DNA from 2 places in the Clostridium cellulovorans 743B genome. Region 2 is predicted to be linked to the other one. Evidence: a T-box and tRNA genes for the amino acid it is inferred to sense, from the RefSeq annotation. Region 2 holds a T-box; the other holds one or more tRNA genes.
What was found. The T-box of region 2 lies ahead of pheS (phenylalanine--tRNA ligase subunit alpha). A T-box ahead of a tRNA ligase gene usually reads a tRNA of that ligase, here a tRNA-Phe.
Positions count from the first base shown of each region.

Region 1: it encodes a tRNA-Phe, which carries the amino acid that the T-box ahead of pheS (phenylalanine--tRNA ligase subunit alpha) is inferred to sense. The anticodon was not compared.

Region 1 covers NC_014393.1:159,300-166,790, forward strand. Annotated here, with positions in the region: rRNA gene CLOCEL_RS00595 (23S ribosomal RNA) at 1-1,988, shown strand, start outside; rRNA gene rrf (5S ribosomal RNA) at 2,058-2,174, shown strand; tRNA gene CLOCEL_RS00605 (tRNA-Phe) at 2,180-2,255, shown strand; tRNA gene CLOCEL_RS00610 (tRNA-Cys) at 2,261-2,335, shown strand; gene CLOCEL_RS00615 (acyltransferase family protein) at 2,511-3,626, shown strand; gene CLOCEL_RS00620 (amino acid kinase family protein) at 4,192-5,031, shown strand; gene CLOCEL_RS00625 (phosphorylase family protein) at 5,154-5,936, shown strand; gene CLOCEL_RS00630 (S66 peptidase family protein) at 6,263-7,189, opposite strand.
Region 2 covers NC_014393.1:2,568,145-2,575,635, reverse strand. Annotated here, with positions in the region: gene CLOCEL_RS10845 (phosphoribosylanthranilate isomerase) at 1-203, shown strand, start outside; gene trpB (tryptophan synthase subunit beta) at 193-1,395, shown strand; gene trpA (tryptophan synthase subunit alpha) at 1,388-2,158, shown strand; gene CLOCEL_RS10830 (anthranilate synthase component I) at 2,161-4,266, shown strand; T-box leader at 4,474-4,688, shown strand; gene pheS (phenylalanine--tRNA ligase subunit alpha) at 4,941-5,963, shown strand; gene pheT (phenylalanine--tRNA ligase subunit beta) at 5,982-7,491, shown strand, end outside.

The DNA.
Region 1 (7,491 bases), 2.4 Mb from region 2:
GGGGCTGACAACAGTTACCGAACTCTATCAAACTCCGAATGCCATATACTTTTACCCCGGCAGTCAGACTGCGAATGATAAGGTCCGTAGTCAAAAGGGAAAAAGCCCAGACCATCAGCTAAGGTCCCCAAGTGTAAGTTAAGTGGAAAAGGATGTGGGATTTCTAAGACAACTAGGATGTTGGCTTAGAAGCAGCCACTCATTTAAAGAGTGCGTAATAGCTCACTAGTCAAGAGATCCTGCGCCGAAGATGTCCGGGGCTCAAACTTACCACCGAAGCTATGGACTCCGTAAGGAGTGGTAGAGGAGCTTTCTGTATGGGCAGAAGCAGTACCGGAAGGAGCTGTGGACTGTACAGAAGTGAGAATGTTGGCATAAGTAGCGAGAATTAAGTGAGAATCTTAATGGTCGAAAACCTAAGGTTTCCTGGGGAAGGCTCGTCCGCCCAGGGTTAGTCGGGACCTAAGCTGAGGCCGAAAGGCGTAGGTGATGGACAATCGGTTGATATTCCGATACTACTATTAGCGTTATTATCGATGGGATGACGCAGGAGGATAGGGTGTGCCAACTATTGGATGTTGGTCTAAGCATTTAGGGGTGTACGTAGGCAAATCCGCGTGCTAATACTCTGAGGTGTGATGGGGAGCGAAATTTAGTAGCGAAGTACCTGATTCCACGCTGCCAAGAAAAGTCTCTAGAGAGCAAAATAGTACCCGTACCGCAAACCGACACAGGTAGGTGAGGAGAGAATCCTAAGACCAGCGGAAGAATTACAGTTAAGGAACTCGGCAAATTGACCCCGTAACTTCGGGAGAAGGGGTGCCTAGCGGAAGCTAGGCCGCAGAGAATAGGCCCAAGCAACTGTTTAGCAAAAACACAGGTCTCTGCTAAAGCGAAAGCTGATGTATAGGGGCTGACGCCTGCCCGGTGCTGGAAGGTTAAGGGGATTGCTTAGCGCAAGCGAAGGCATGAACTTAAGCCCCAGTAAACGGCGGCCGTAACTATAACGGTCCTAAGGTAGCGAAATTCCTTGTCGGGTAAGTTCCGACCCGCACGAATGGCGTAATGATTTGGGCACTGTCTCAACTGTAAATCCGGCGAAATTGTAGTGCAAGTGAAGATGCTTGCTACCCGCGATTGGACGGAAAGACCCCGTAGAGCTTTACTGTAGTTTAGCATTGAGTTTCGATATTGTCTGTACAGGATAGGTGGGAGACTGGGAAGTAGGGCCGTCAGGTTCTATGGAGTCAACCTTGGGATACCACCCTGACAGTATTGGGATTCTAACGGAAACCCATGAATCTGGGTGCCGGACATTGTTAGATGGGCAGTTTGACTGGGGCGGTCGCCTCCAAAAAAGTAACGGAGGCGCCCAAAGGTTCCCTCAGAACGGTCGGAAATCGTTCGAAGAGTGCAAAGGCAGAAGGGAGCCTGACTGCGACACCTACAAGTGGAGCAGGGACGAAAGTCGGGCTTAGTGATCCGGTGGTTCCTCGTGGGAGGGCCATCGCTCAACGGATAAAAGCTACCTCGGGGATAACAGGCTGATCTCCCCCAAGAGTCCACATCGACGGGGAGGTTTGGCACCTCGATGTCGGCTCGTCGCATCCTGGGGCTGGAGAAGGTCCCAAGGGTTGGGCTGTTCGCCCATTAAAGCGGCACGCGAGCTGGGTTCAGAACGTCGTGAGACAGTTCGGTCCCTATCCGTCGCGGGCGTAGGAAATTTGAGAGGAGCTGTCCTTAGTACGAGAGGACCGGGATGGACTGACCTCTGGTGTACCAGTTGTTCCGCCAGGAGCATGGCTGGGTAGCTATGTCGGGAAGGGATAAACGCTGAAAGCATCTAAGCGTGAAGCCCACCTCAAGATTAGATTTCCCATAGCGTAAGCTAGTAAGATCCCTTGAAGAACACAAGGTTGATAGGTGAGGGGTGTAAGCATGGTAACATGTTCAGCTGACTCATACTAATAGATCGAGGGCTTAACCTAAACAAAGTTTTTAATATCTATGCAATTTTCAGAGAACACTCTGAACTTTAAAAGAAATTTTAAAGTGTATCCAGTGATTATGCCTGGTAGGTAACACCCGTTCCCATTCCGAACACGACGGTTAAGCTACTAAGGGCCGATGATACTGCAGGAGAGGTCTTGTGGGAAAGTAGGTTGTCGCTGGGTTCTATGGCTCGATAGCTCAGTCGGTAGAGCAGAGGACTGAAAATCCTCGTGTCCCTGGTTCGATTCCTGGTCGAGCCACCAGAAATGGCGCCATAGCCAAGTGGTAAGGCAGAGGTCTGCAAAACCTTTATTCTCCAGTTCAAATCTGGATGGCGCCTCCAAATAGAAGTAGTCTAATCAGTGATTAGACTACTTTTTTCGTGCGTCCATTTTCTTTGATTATAGACACTTATATAGCTCTTTGAGTTTGAAAATACTACAAATTGCAAAAAATCATGTTCTGCAAATAAACGTTTAAGTAGAAATGTTTACGAATATTAAAAAGGAGAATATTTAATGACTAAAGAACAAAATTATATAAAAAATAGAGTAGAATCACTTGATTGGTTAAGAGGTTTAGCTGCTTTATCTATAATGCTTTATCACCTCTATTCTTGGGAGGTAGCACCATTATATGCAGATTCTTTGTTAGGTAGGTTTGGGATTTATGCAGTATCGATTTTTTTTATTTTATCAGGATTAAGCATGGCTATAGTATACAGTGACTTTATTAAGGATATTAAAACTGCAATTGCCTTTTTAATAAGGCGTATTTTTAGAATATGGCCATTATTATGGGTTGTAACGACTTTTAACTTTATTATTAATATTAAAAGTGGATTTTCTACTGAGCAAATTTTTGTTTATATAGCTAATATAACTACTATATTTGGGTTTATTAAGCCTGAAGCGTATATTTCTACAGGTGCTTGGTCCATCGGTAATGAGATGGTTTATTATGTAATTACAATAATAATAATAATGGCTTATAGAAGAAAAAAGCTATATGGAAATATATTGTTTGTAGCTTCCCTTATAATTGGATATTTATTTGCGTTTAAGTTTCTTAATCCTAATATGGAATTAGCAAAACAATGGATAATATACATAAACCCTTTTAATAATCTTTTTTTCTATATCGGAGGAATAGCGATTTATTATAATTTAAAAAGAATTGACTTTAATAAATACTTTAATAACATTAGTTTATGTGTGGCTATGGGATTGTTTAATTTCATTCCTGTATGTGGAAACCAAATTTTTATAACTACATCGATATGGAGAGTTGTTTTTTCAGCATTAAGTTTTATAATTGTTATTGGATTCTATAAGTTAAAATTAGATATGCCTAAATTTATTGGAAAACCATTTGAACTATTTGGAATAGCAACATTTGGTGTGTATCTCATACATCCAGTGGTTTATTACGTTATTAAAAAGCTTATTAGTGAAAAACTTAAATTATCGGGTTATGGAATGATGGGAACTATAATGATAATCATTAGTGTATCTTTGATAACAATTCTATTAGCATTGGTAAGTTATTATAAATTTGAACTAAGATTTATGAAGTATGGAAAGAGATATTCAATGATATCTAAAAAAGAAAAGAATAGAAACTTATCAATATGAACATTGCCATTTTGTTATATACAATAAACTGGTGATATATATAAGTAGGAATATAACAGGACAAGCTGAGTGAAAGTTACAATATAATTTAGATAGACTTGGGAGTTTGTTAATACAAGAAAAGGCCATTGCACAAATTAAATGTTCATTATTACATTATGTAATTTTATTTTGATATTGTCTAATTTTTCGATATACAAAAGTATTTTAGGAATATATTTCTGAATTGATGGAGAGGATTGAAGTTAATTTCCATAACAAAATATCATAACAACAGAAACTGGGCAATATAAAACTGTTATGAAAAATTAAAATATATGATAATGGCTCAAATAAAATTTTGTAGATAGGTAGCATAGATTTATCAGGAGAGTATCATCTAATAATATAAGAGGTGTTTCATTTAGTTGGAAAGCCTATTGATAAGTTTGGATTACTAGTAAAAAAAGTGTTATAATTAAAAAAGTACTAGTTAAAAATTGTATTTAATAATAACATTTTTGTTTTTATATATAAATATATATTAATTTACTATATTAAACATTAATCGTTATTTGTTGAAGGGGTGGTAAACTTGAATTTTGATTGTGAACTTGTTGGCAAGGTTGGTTCAATGGCATTAATTAGAAAAGGCGAATATGATATAGACTATAATGTTTTTAGTAGATTAGGGAAGGAACTTTATCCAGGATGTATATGGGTAAGTTCTGGAGCTGTTGAAATTGGTCGTATTGATTATATGAAAAGAAACAACCTAAATGAAATCGAAAATTATGATATTGAAGAAGTTAAATCGAATTATGCCTCACAAGGGCAAGCGATTCTCATGGAAAACTATAGAAAGTTTATTAACCCCAATTTTTCAGTAAGGCAGCTTTTAGTGGAACACCATCATTTTAATGATGTGGAAAAAAGAGAGTTTATAAGGAAGTTGCTGCTTAACTCAATAAAACAAAATGCAATACCAATAGTAAACTATAATGATTCTGTTAGTAATGAAGAAATAAGAAAAATGGAACTTTATAACTTAAGGTTAAATCAAGACAAAGTTGTTGAATGTATTGATAACGATGAAACTGCTTCAGCAATATCAGTATTAGTAAAGTCAAAATATTTATTGATATTAACATCAGAAATAGGTTTGTTAAAGGATCCAAGAGATACTAAAACATTAATTAGGGAAGTAGAGGGAAAAGACACTTATGAGCTAATTGACCACATAAGTGAACTTCAACAATATTGTATTGGAGCAAGCAGAGAAGGAGCAAATGGTATGAAGGCAAAGCTTGAATACTTAATTGAGCCTATAAAACAAGGTACTACGGTAATTATTGGACATTCAAAATATGGTATATCTGATTTAATCAAAGGAAATGTGGAAAGAACAATATTCCGTGTAAGATAGGAGAGTGTGATACTGTAGGATATGAGAAACTTTATGTTTTTTATAGAAGGGTATGCTACAGTTTTTGGAAATATAATTTAGGTACAATGTATTTAAATTATATTACACTAAGGGGAATAAATATGACTATATACGATAAACTTAAAGCTAATATGGAGAAGTTTAGTGGATGTACAGACTTCTTGTATAATATATATGGTTTAGATGAAAATGAAGAATATGAAGCCATTATTTTGGCACCATCTTGGAAACCGGAAAAGATTTTCAAGAATTTCAATGTAGAAATTGACGTGGTCAAGGAAGGGGCAGATTATAAAGGGTATGTTATACATATAGATGGTAAAAAATATGGATATATACAAACTGGATGTGGTGCATCTAATATTGTAGATTGTTGTTTAACATTGGGATGTACCAAATGTAGCAAGGTTATTTTTATAGGTGCAGTTGGAGCATTAAAAGATGATATGATGTTGGGTGATATTATCACTCCTTCAAAGTCTATTGCTGGTGATGGTGCATCACTTTATCTGTATGAAAATATATCTGTTGATAATTTTCAACAGTTAGTATATCCCAAAGCACAGGTAGTAGAAAATGTACGGATAGCTTCTAAGAAGCTTGGGATTGAGTTAAAAGAAAAAGTGGTATATTGTACGGATTCTATATTTTGTGAGTACTTTCATTTGAATGAAATAATGAAATTAGGTAGTGAAGCTATAGAAATGGAAACAGCAGCATTTTATCGTTGTATGGAAATCATGAATAAAGACGGAATTGCACTTTTATGTGTTTCAGATAATTCAGCTACAGAAAATGCATTTGTTGGTAGATGTGAAGAAGACACAAAGAAATTTCATGAAAGTAGAGAAACTTTAATTCCCAAATTGATATTAAGTTTATAAAGTGTTTATTAATAGTTAAAGGGAAACGCTACATTAATATAGTTCTTAATTAGAAAACTCGGAAAGTATTATTTCCGAGTTTGTTAGTACTTTCTATTTTAATTTATATAGCTTTTAACAATGGTTTTACACTTAGTGTATAGGATTCAATAAATATTTCTATATTAAATATATATACTGTTTATAAAATCGATGTAGATTTTTAATGGGAATGTATATAAATTTTAAAGGTTTAGTGAAAGTACTTATTATAGAAAGCTGTATAAAAGTATTTATGATAAAAAACCGAGCGAACATATTTAGTATAAGTTATTAAATAAAAATAATTAGGATAAAACTTTAACCACAGGCTCAAGAACTTTAATTTCACTAGTATTGCAGTTAAGTTGAATTTTTGCACCTATTGGTATTGTTATTTTAGGATTACCATGGCCAGACATGAAATGGCTTATTGTAGGCTTATTTAATGAGAAAATCCTATCCTCTATAACTTGAGGAAGGGTAAAACTTCTATCATAGTTTGAGAGTCCACAATCCTTGAATTGACCTAATATAAAGCCTTTGCATTTATCGAGCTTTCCAGAATGAATTAGTTGAGTAAACATTCTATCTATTCTATATGGTGCTTCACCAACTTCTTCTATAAACAAAATCTTATCAGTAGTTTCTATTTCGTAAGGGGTACCAAGGGAACTGCAGATCATCGCTAGATTGCCGCCTACGATTTCACCTTCAACTATTCCATTAACACTACACTCTAAAGCTAAGTAATCAGGATTTTCTAGTAAATAAGTAGCCTTAGATTCTGTTAAGGTACTTAGGAAGCTTTTTAGTGTATATTCGTCATTTATATCTGAGTTTATCATTGGACCATGGAAAGTTATAAGACCTGTTAGCTTGTTTATATAATTTAATAAGATAGTTATGTCACTAAAGCCTGTAAAGATTTTAGGATTGCTCTCAATGATGTTCATGTCTATATAATCTATAATTCTCATGGAGCCATACCCGCCACGCATGCACATTACCATTTTTACTTCGGGATCTAGGAACATAGCCATAAAATCTTCAGCTCTATTTTTATCATTGCCAGCTAAAAAGCCATACTTATCATAAACATGGTTTCCTATTTTAACATTGAAGCCTAGTTTTTTTAGGCAAGATATGCCGTTATCAATTATTTCTTTTCTTTCTCCACTAGCAGGGGCTACAATTCCTATGGTATCGCCAAGCTGAAGTTTATCTGCAATCATAAAGACACTCCTTTATAAATAATACCTGGTATATAGATAACCACGACAACAACCTAAATTATTTAGGACACCTTTTAGTGTATTTCAAAGATATACAAGGATTTATTTAATGAATAGTAGCCATAACTAAAAGTGTTCAAAAATATTTTTGACGTTAGGACAAAGAATCAAAGTGATGAATTTGGTCAATAAGTTAAATTTAGGATAGGGGTATCTATATTAGATTCCACTCTGAAATGTTAGCTTATTTAAATGATTTATTGGAAGAATCTTTAACTTTGATGAGTCTGTTAGTTATCTCA
Region 2 (7,491 bases):
TACTATCTAAACTATCAAAGGCTGAAAAAGAAAGAATTATTTTAGCTGGAGGGATAAACTCAAGCAATGTAATCTCTGCAATAAATACAGCAAATCCATATATGATTGATGTATCTTCTAGCTTAGAGGTTGAAGGAGTAAAAAACAAAGAAAAAATTAAAGAATTTATGAAAATAATTAGGGGGCATAACTATGAGTTATAATTTACCAGACGAAAGAGGACATTTTGATATATTTGGTGGGAAGTTTCTTGGTGAAACCTTTGTTGAACCATTAAGACAACTTGAACAATGCTATAATGAAGCAATGGAAGATCCAAGCTTTATTGCTGAATTAGACAAATATTTAAAAGATTATTCTGGCCGTGAGACACCATTATACTATTGTGAAAGATTAACAGAATATTGTGGTGGACCAAAGATTTATTTAAAGAGAGAAGATTTAAATCATACTGGTTCTCACAAAATAAACAATTGTTTAGGTCAAGCACTTTTAGCAATGAGAATGGGTAAAAAGAGAATTGTTGCTGAAACTGGTGCAGGGCAACACGGTGTTGCAACTGCAACTGTAGCTGCTATGTTTAATTTAGAGTGTAAAGTATTCATGGGAGCTGAAGATGTAAAAAGACAAGCATTAAATGTATTTAGAATGAGACTTCTTGGAACAGAAGTAATTCCAGTTCATAGTGGAAATAAAACACTTAAAGATGCTTGTAATGAAGCTTTTAGATATTGGGCATCAAATGTTGAGGATACTAACTATATCTTAGGTTCTGTTTTAGGACCACACCCATATCCAAAGATGGTTAGAGATTTCCAAAGTGTGATTGGAAAAGAAACAAAGAAACAAATTTTAGAAGCAGAAGGAAGACTTCCAGATGCCATAGTAGCTTGCGTTGGTGGTGGAAGTAATGCAATGGGAATGTTCTATCCTTTCATTGAAGATACAGATGTTGAACTTATAGGTGCTGAAGCTGGTGGTATGGGCATTGATACAGAAGAGCATGCTGCAACTATTTCTAAAGGTGAAAAAGGAATACTACATGGTGCATTAATGTATCTTATCCAAGATGAGAATGGTCAAGTTATTGAACCTTATTCAATTTCTGCTGGCCTTGATTATCCAGGAGTTGGCCCTGAACATTGCTATCTTTTTGATGCTAAAAGAGCTCAATATTATCCAATAAACGATGATGAAGCTTTAGAAGCTTTCCAACTTCTTTCAAAAATCGAAGGAATAATTCCAGCTTTAGAATCGGCTCATGCTGTAGCTTATGCAGTAAAAAAAGCAAAGACAATGAAGAAAGATGAAATTTTAGTTGTTTGTCTTTCTGGAAGAGGCGATAAGGATGTTGAAAGAGTTAGTGAAATCTTAGGAGGTCAAAATAATGAGTAATTTAAAGGAACGTTTAGAAAATAGACTTGCAAAAAATCAAAAGTTCTTTGTAGCATATGTTATGGTGGGTGAAGAATCTCTTGAAAAAACTTATGAAGATGTATTGTTTTTAGAAAAGGCCGGTGCAACATTAATAGAACTTGGCGTACCTTTTTCAGATCCAGTAACTGATGGAGTTGTAATTCAAGAAAGTGGAATCAAATCCTTGAAAAATGGAACTACTTTAGCTGATGTTTTAGCTTTGGTAGAAAAAATTAGAAAGGTTTCAGATATTCCGCTATTGCTTATGGGATATCTAAATCCATTCTATAAGTATGGTTTTGAAAACTTCTTCAAAGAAGCTAGAAGAGTAGGTGTCGAAGGAGTAATAATTCCAGATCTACCGTTAGAAGAATTCCCACTAATTTCAGATTACGTAAAGAATTATGGCATAGACTACATCCCATTTTTCTCACCAACAACGCCAATAGAAAGAATTAATAGTTTATGTGAAGTTGGTGGTGGTTTCCTATATGTTGTAACATCTCTTGGTGTAACAGGAGAAAAGGATTTAGACAAGGAGTCATTAAGAAAAGCTCTTAAAGAAATTAAATCACATTCTTCTCTTCCTATTGCAGCAGGCTTTGGAATCAGTTCGAAGGAAGACATAGCTGGAATCATCGATAGTTGTGATGGAGTTATCGTAGGAACTAAAATAATTAAGCTTCTTAGAGCAAATGACTATAAAGGACTAGAAGATTTAATGGAAGGTTTTAGGGTATAATTATGAGTGCTATTGTAGAAAAGGAAAAACCAATAATCAAAGCTTACACTAAAGAAATTTTTCAAGAAAACTTAAGCTTTTTAGCTGAAGAGATTAATGGAAAAAAAGGGGCTTTATTTTCCTCAAACTACGAATTTCCAGATAGATATTCAAGATGGGAAACTGCTGCTGTAGACCCTTTCATAGAAGTTAGAGCTTCTGGCCTCAATGGTGTAATAAATGCTTTAAATTCTGGTGGAATTTCACTATTAAAAATAATCCATGGATTTCTAAAGGATATAGAAGCTGTTGAGCTAGACGTTACAAGAGAGAGTATATCTTTCACAATTAAAAAAGATACAAACGTGTATACAGAAGAAGAACGTAGTAAAAAGAACACTATATTCACAGTAATCAGAGCGATAATTAATGGATTCAAATGTGATGATCCATGGCTCGGTTTTTATGGTGCTTTTGGCTATGACCTTGTATTCCAATTTGAAGATGATATAAAACTAAAAAAATCAAGAGAGAATTCAGAGGATTTAGTTTTATATGTGCCAGAAAGAATATATGTTAAAGACAATAAACTTGCTAAGGGATATGTTATAAATTACGAAATATCCCTTGGAGATATTTCAACAACTAATAAAGAAGAATTTGCACCTAAGGCTCAGAAATGTTCAAAGGTTTTAAATGAAGAAACCTATAAACCTGGCGACTATGGAAAGCTTGTAGTAAAAGCAAAAGAGTCATTTAGAAGGGGAGATTTATTTGAAGTAGTTCCCTCATACTCTGTTGTTAAAGAAACTGTCCTTAAACCTAAAGAAATTTATAATAATTTAAAAGAGATAAATCCTAGTCCCTATAACTTTTTCATAAATCTAGGTGGAGAATATCTAATAGGATCTTCTCCTGAGATGTTTGTTAGGGTTGAAAATAATAAAGTTGAGACATGTCCTATAAGTGGAACTATTAAAAGAGGAATGGATTCTATAGAGGATAGTGAACAAATAAAAAAACTTCTTAACTCTAAAAAAGACGAAGACGAACTTACAATGTGTACAGATGTCGATAGAAACGATAAGAGCAGAGTATGTGTTGAAGGTAGCGTTAGAGTTGTCAGTAGAAGAACTATTGAAAAATACTCTCATTTATTTCACACAGTTGACCATGTAGAAGGTATGTTAAAGCCTGGGTTTGATTCTATTGATGCTTTTCTAACTCATATGTGGGCAGTAACTTTAACAGGAGCCCCAAAGAAAAGAGCGATTGAATGGATAGAAAATGAAGAAGCTGATAGAAGAAATTGGTACGGTGGTGCAATTGGTTACTTAAAATTCAATGGAGATTTTAATACTGGTATAACCATTAGAACTGTAAGATATATAGACAATAAAGTAGAAATTAGAGCTGGTGCAACATTGCTAATTAGTTCCGATGAAGTAGATGAAGAAGAAGAGACAAAGACAAAAGCTGCAGCTATGTTAAAAAGTTTAGAGGTTCAAAAACCTATTGAAGTTAAGGTAGAAGAAAAAGTTGCAGTTAAAAACAAACGAATCCTTATGATTGATCATGAAGATTCCTTTGTTCATACCTTAGGAAACTATGTAAAAGCTTTAGGTTATGATGTAACAACCTTTAGAGGGGACGAGGCTAGAAGAAAGCTTAAAGAGGAAAACTTTGATCTACTCCTTTTATCACCAGGCCCGGGAACACCAAGTGAGTTTAAATTAAATGAATCCATCGATATTGCTTTAAGCAAAAACATACCTGTTTTTGGAGTATGCTTAGGATTACAAGGAATTGTAGAATATTTTGGTGGCAGCTTAGATTATTTAGCTAATCCAAGACATGGAAAAAAAATGAAAGTTAAGAAAAATGAGAAAGCACCTTGGCCTTCACTAAAGGATGAGTTCTCAGTAGGTTTATACCACTCAATCTACGGTAAAAACATTGGAAATGAATTGATTAATATTTGCGAAGATGAAGAAGGTATACTAATGGGAGTTATGCACAAGGACTTAAAGATATTAGGGGTACAGTTCCATCCTGAAAGTATTATGACTTTAGAAAATAGTTCCGGTATGAGCCTATTAAAAGATACTTTTGAGTATTTGCTTAATTAATGTACGACTTTAATTTTCTAAGTTAAAACTAACATTTTTAAAAAGAACCTTTTATCTGCTTTTGAATAAGATATATTAAAGTCATCACTGCTTAGAGATGCTAGGTAGTGGTGATTTTATTTTCTTTTAAAGCTATAAAGTAGTTATATTACATATAAACTTGTAAAAAAAAGTTGAAAAAATAAATACTTTTCTGTATAATAAATAAAAGATGCTAAGATAGAGAGAGTAAATTTAATCAATTATTTAGAGAGAGAAGATTACCAGCTGCAAGTCTTCTTATAAGCGATTATTTTGAAGTTCACTCTGGAGCACCTGTAATGAACTAACAGTAATTACAGGCGGAGAAACACCGTTACGTATATGAGAGAACATAAACTTTATGTTAATTAGGGTGGTACCACGGAAATTTCGTCCCTAAATAGCATAGGTTTTTTTATTTTTTGTATATGTATGTTAAAGCTTTATATAGTTTATTCTAATTATTTATAATAGGTTTACGTAACTTAAATTTATATTATTTATTAGATTTTTCACTTTGAAATAAAGTTGAAGATTTTTTAAATAATTAAAATCTTAGTTGCGGGTATCTATAATATTAGAAATATTTATTTTTATTTAATGATTAGTTAAACTACAAATATATATTGTATATTAAGGAAAGGAGATTTCTTATGAAAAATAAATTAGAAGAAATTAAATCCATTGCAATTGAAGAACTAGAAAAAGTAGCTTCAAAGGAGCAATTAGAAGCCCTTAGGGTAAAATATTTAGGAAAGAAAAGTGAATTTACCTCCATTTTAAGAGGTATGGGTTCTGTATCCCCTGAGGAAAGACCGATTATAGGTAAACTAGTAAATGAAGTTAAGTCATCAATCGAAGAACTTATTGAAAAAGCTCAAATTTCAATAAGAGAAAAAGAAACTTTAGATAAGTTAAATAACGAAATAATTGATATTTCTATGCCTGGAAAAAAACAAACTGTTGGTAGCAAGAATCCTTTAACTTTAACATTAAATAAAATAGAAGAGATTTTCCTTGAAATGGGCTTTACTATTGAAGAAGGTCCAGAAGTTGAAAAAGATTATTATAATTTTGAAGCTTTAAACATACCTGCAGACCATCCTGCAAGAGGAGAACAAGACACTTTCTACATAAATGACAAAATCGTATTAAGAACACAAACTTCTCCAGTTCAAATAAGAACTATGGAAAAATATGATCCACCAATAAAAATGATTTCACCTGGTAAAGTGTACCGTTCAGACGATTTAGATGCAACACATTCTCCAATTTTCTACCAAGTTGAAGGATTAGTTGTAGATAAAGGAATAACCTTTGCAGATTTAAAAGGAACTTTAGAGCTTTTTGTTAAAAAGATGTTTGGTGAAAATATGAAAACAAAATTCAGACCTCATCATTTCCCATTCACAGAACCATCTGCTGAAATGGATGCAACTTGCTTTGTATGTGGCGGTGAAGGCTGTAATGTATGTAAAGGTGAAGGCTGGATAGAAATTTTAGGCTGTGGAATGGTTCATCCTGATGTTCTTAGAAATTGTGGTATAGACCCTAATGAATACAGCGGATTTGCCTTTGGGTTTGGATTAGATAGAATGGTTATGCAAAAATACGGTCTAGATGATATACGATTGCTTTATGAAAGCGATATGAGATTCTTAAAACAATTCAAGTAGAAGAAAGGATGATAGAAAATGTTAGTACCAGTTAAATGGCTTAAAGATTATGTTGATTTTGATATATCACCAAAGGAACTTGGAGACAGATTGACTTTATCTGGTTCAAAACTTGAAACTGTTGAGGTTTCTGGGGATGAAATTAAAAATGTTGTTACAGGAAAACTTATAAAGATTGAAGCGCATCCTGATGCAGAGAAATTATCTGTATGTCAAGTAGATATAAATGCAGAAGAACCTATACAAATAGTTACTGCTGCAACAAATATGAAGGAACAAGATATAGTTCCTGTTGCATTACACGGATCAGTTCTTGCTGGTGGTCATAAAATTAAAAAAGGTAAACTTAGAGGTATATTATCTAACGGAATGTTCTGTTCTGAAGAAGAGCTCGGCTTAGCAGAAGAAGGCACTTGTCATGGACTTATGATTCTTCCAGAAAGCACTCCAATAGGAGAAGATATAAAAACTGTTTTATCTATGGGCAAAGCTGTTTTAGACTTTGAAATTACTTCAAATAGGCCAGATTGCTTAAGTATACTTGGTATGGCAAGAGAAACAGCTGCTACAATAAACACTAAGTATAAAATGCCTAACTTTACTTATAAAACAACTTCAGCAGAGAACATAACAGATTTATTAAAAGTAACAATACAAGATCCTCTTTGCAGAAGATACATATCAAAAGGAGTTAAGAATGTAAAAATTCAGCCTTCTCCAGCATGGATGCAAGAAAGACTTGAAGAAGCAGGGGTACGTCCTATAAATAACATAGTTGATATAACTAACTTTGTAATGCTTGAGCTTGGTCAACCAATGCACGCTTTTGATGCAAGAGATATTAGAGGTAATTCAATAATTGTTGATAGAGCTTCAAATGATGAAAAATTCTCAACTTTAGATGAAATTGAAAGAACTCTAACTTCAGATATTTTAACAATTAGGGACGGTGAAGGTGCTATAGCTCTGGCCGGAATCATGGGTGGCTTAAATTCAGAGATAAAAGATGATACAACAACAGTGTTCTTTGAATCAGCAAACTTTGATGGCAAAAATATAAGAGTTTCTTCTAAAAACTTAGGCCTCAGAACTGAAAGTTCTTCGAGATTTGAAAAAGATTTAGATCCAAATCTTCCAGAGTTAGCTATGAACAGAGCTTTAAATCTTATTGAAGAGCTTGGTGCTGGTGAAATAATGGAAGGCATTATAGACCTTTATGAAAATCCTGTAAAGCCTCATATTATCGAAATTGACAGTCAGTGGGTTAATAAGTTCTTAGGACTTAATATTACAAAAGAAGAGATGAAATCTTGTCTTGATAGACTAGATTTATCTACTGAAATAGTAGATAATACTTTAAAAGTAACAGTTCCAACGTTCAGGATAGACTTAAACATAAAAGAAGATATCGCAGAAGAAATCGTAAGAATCTATGGATACAATAATGTAGTTTCTACTGTACCAAAAGTTGTATCTGAAAGAAGCGGAAAAACTGTAAAGCAAATAACAGATGATTTAATCACAGATA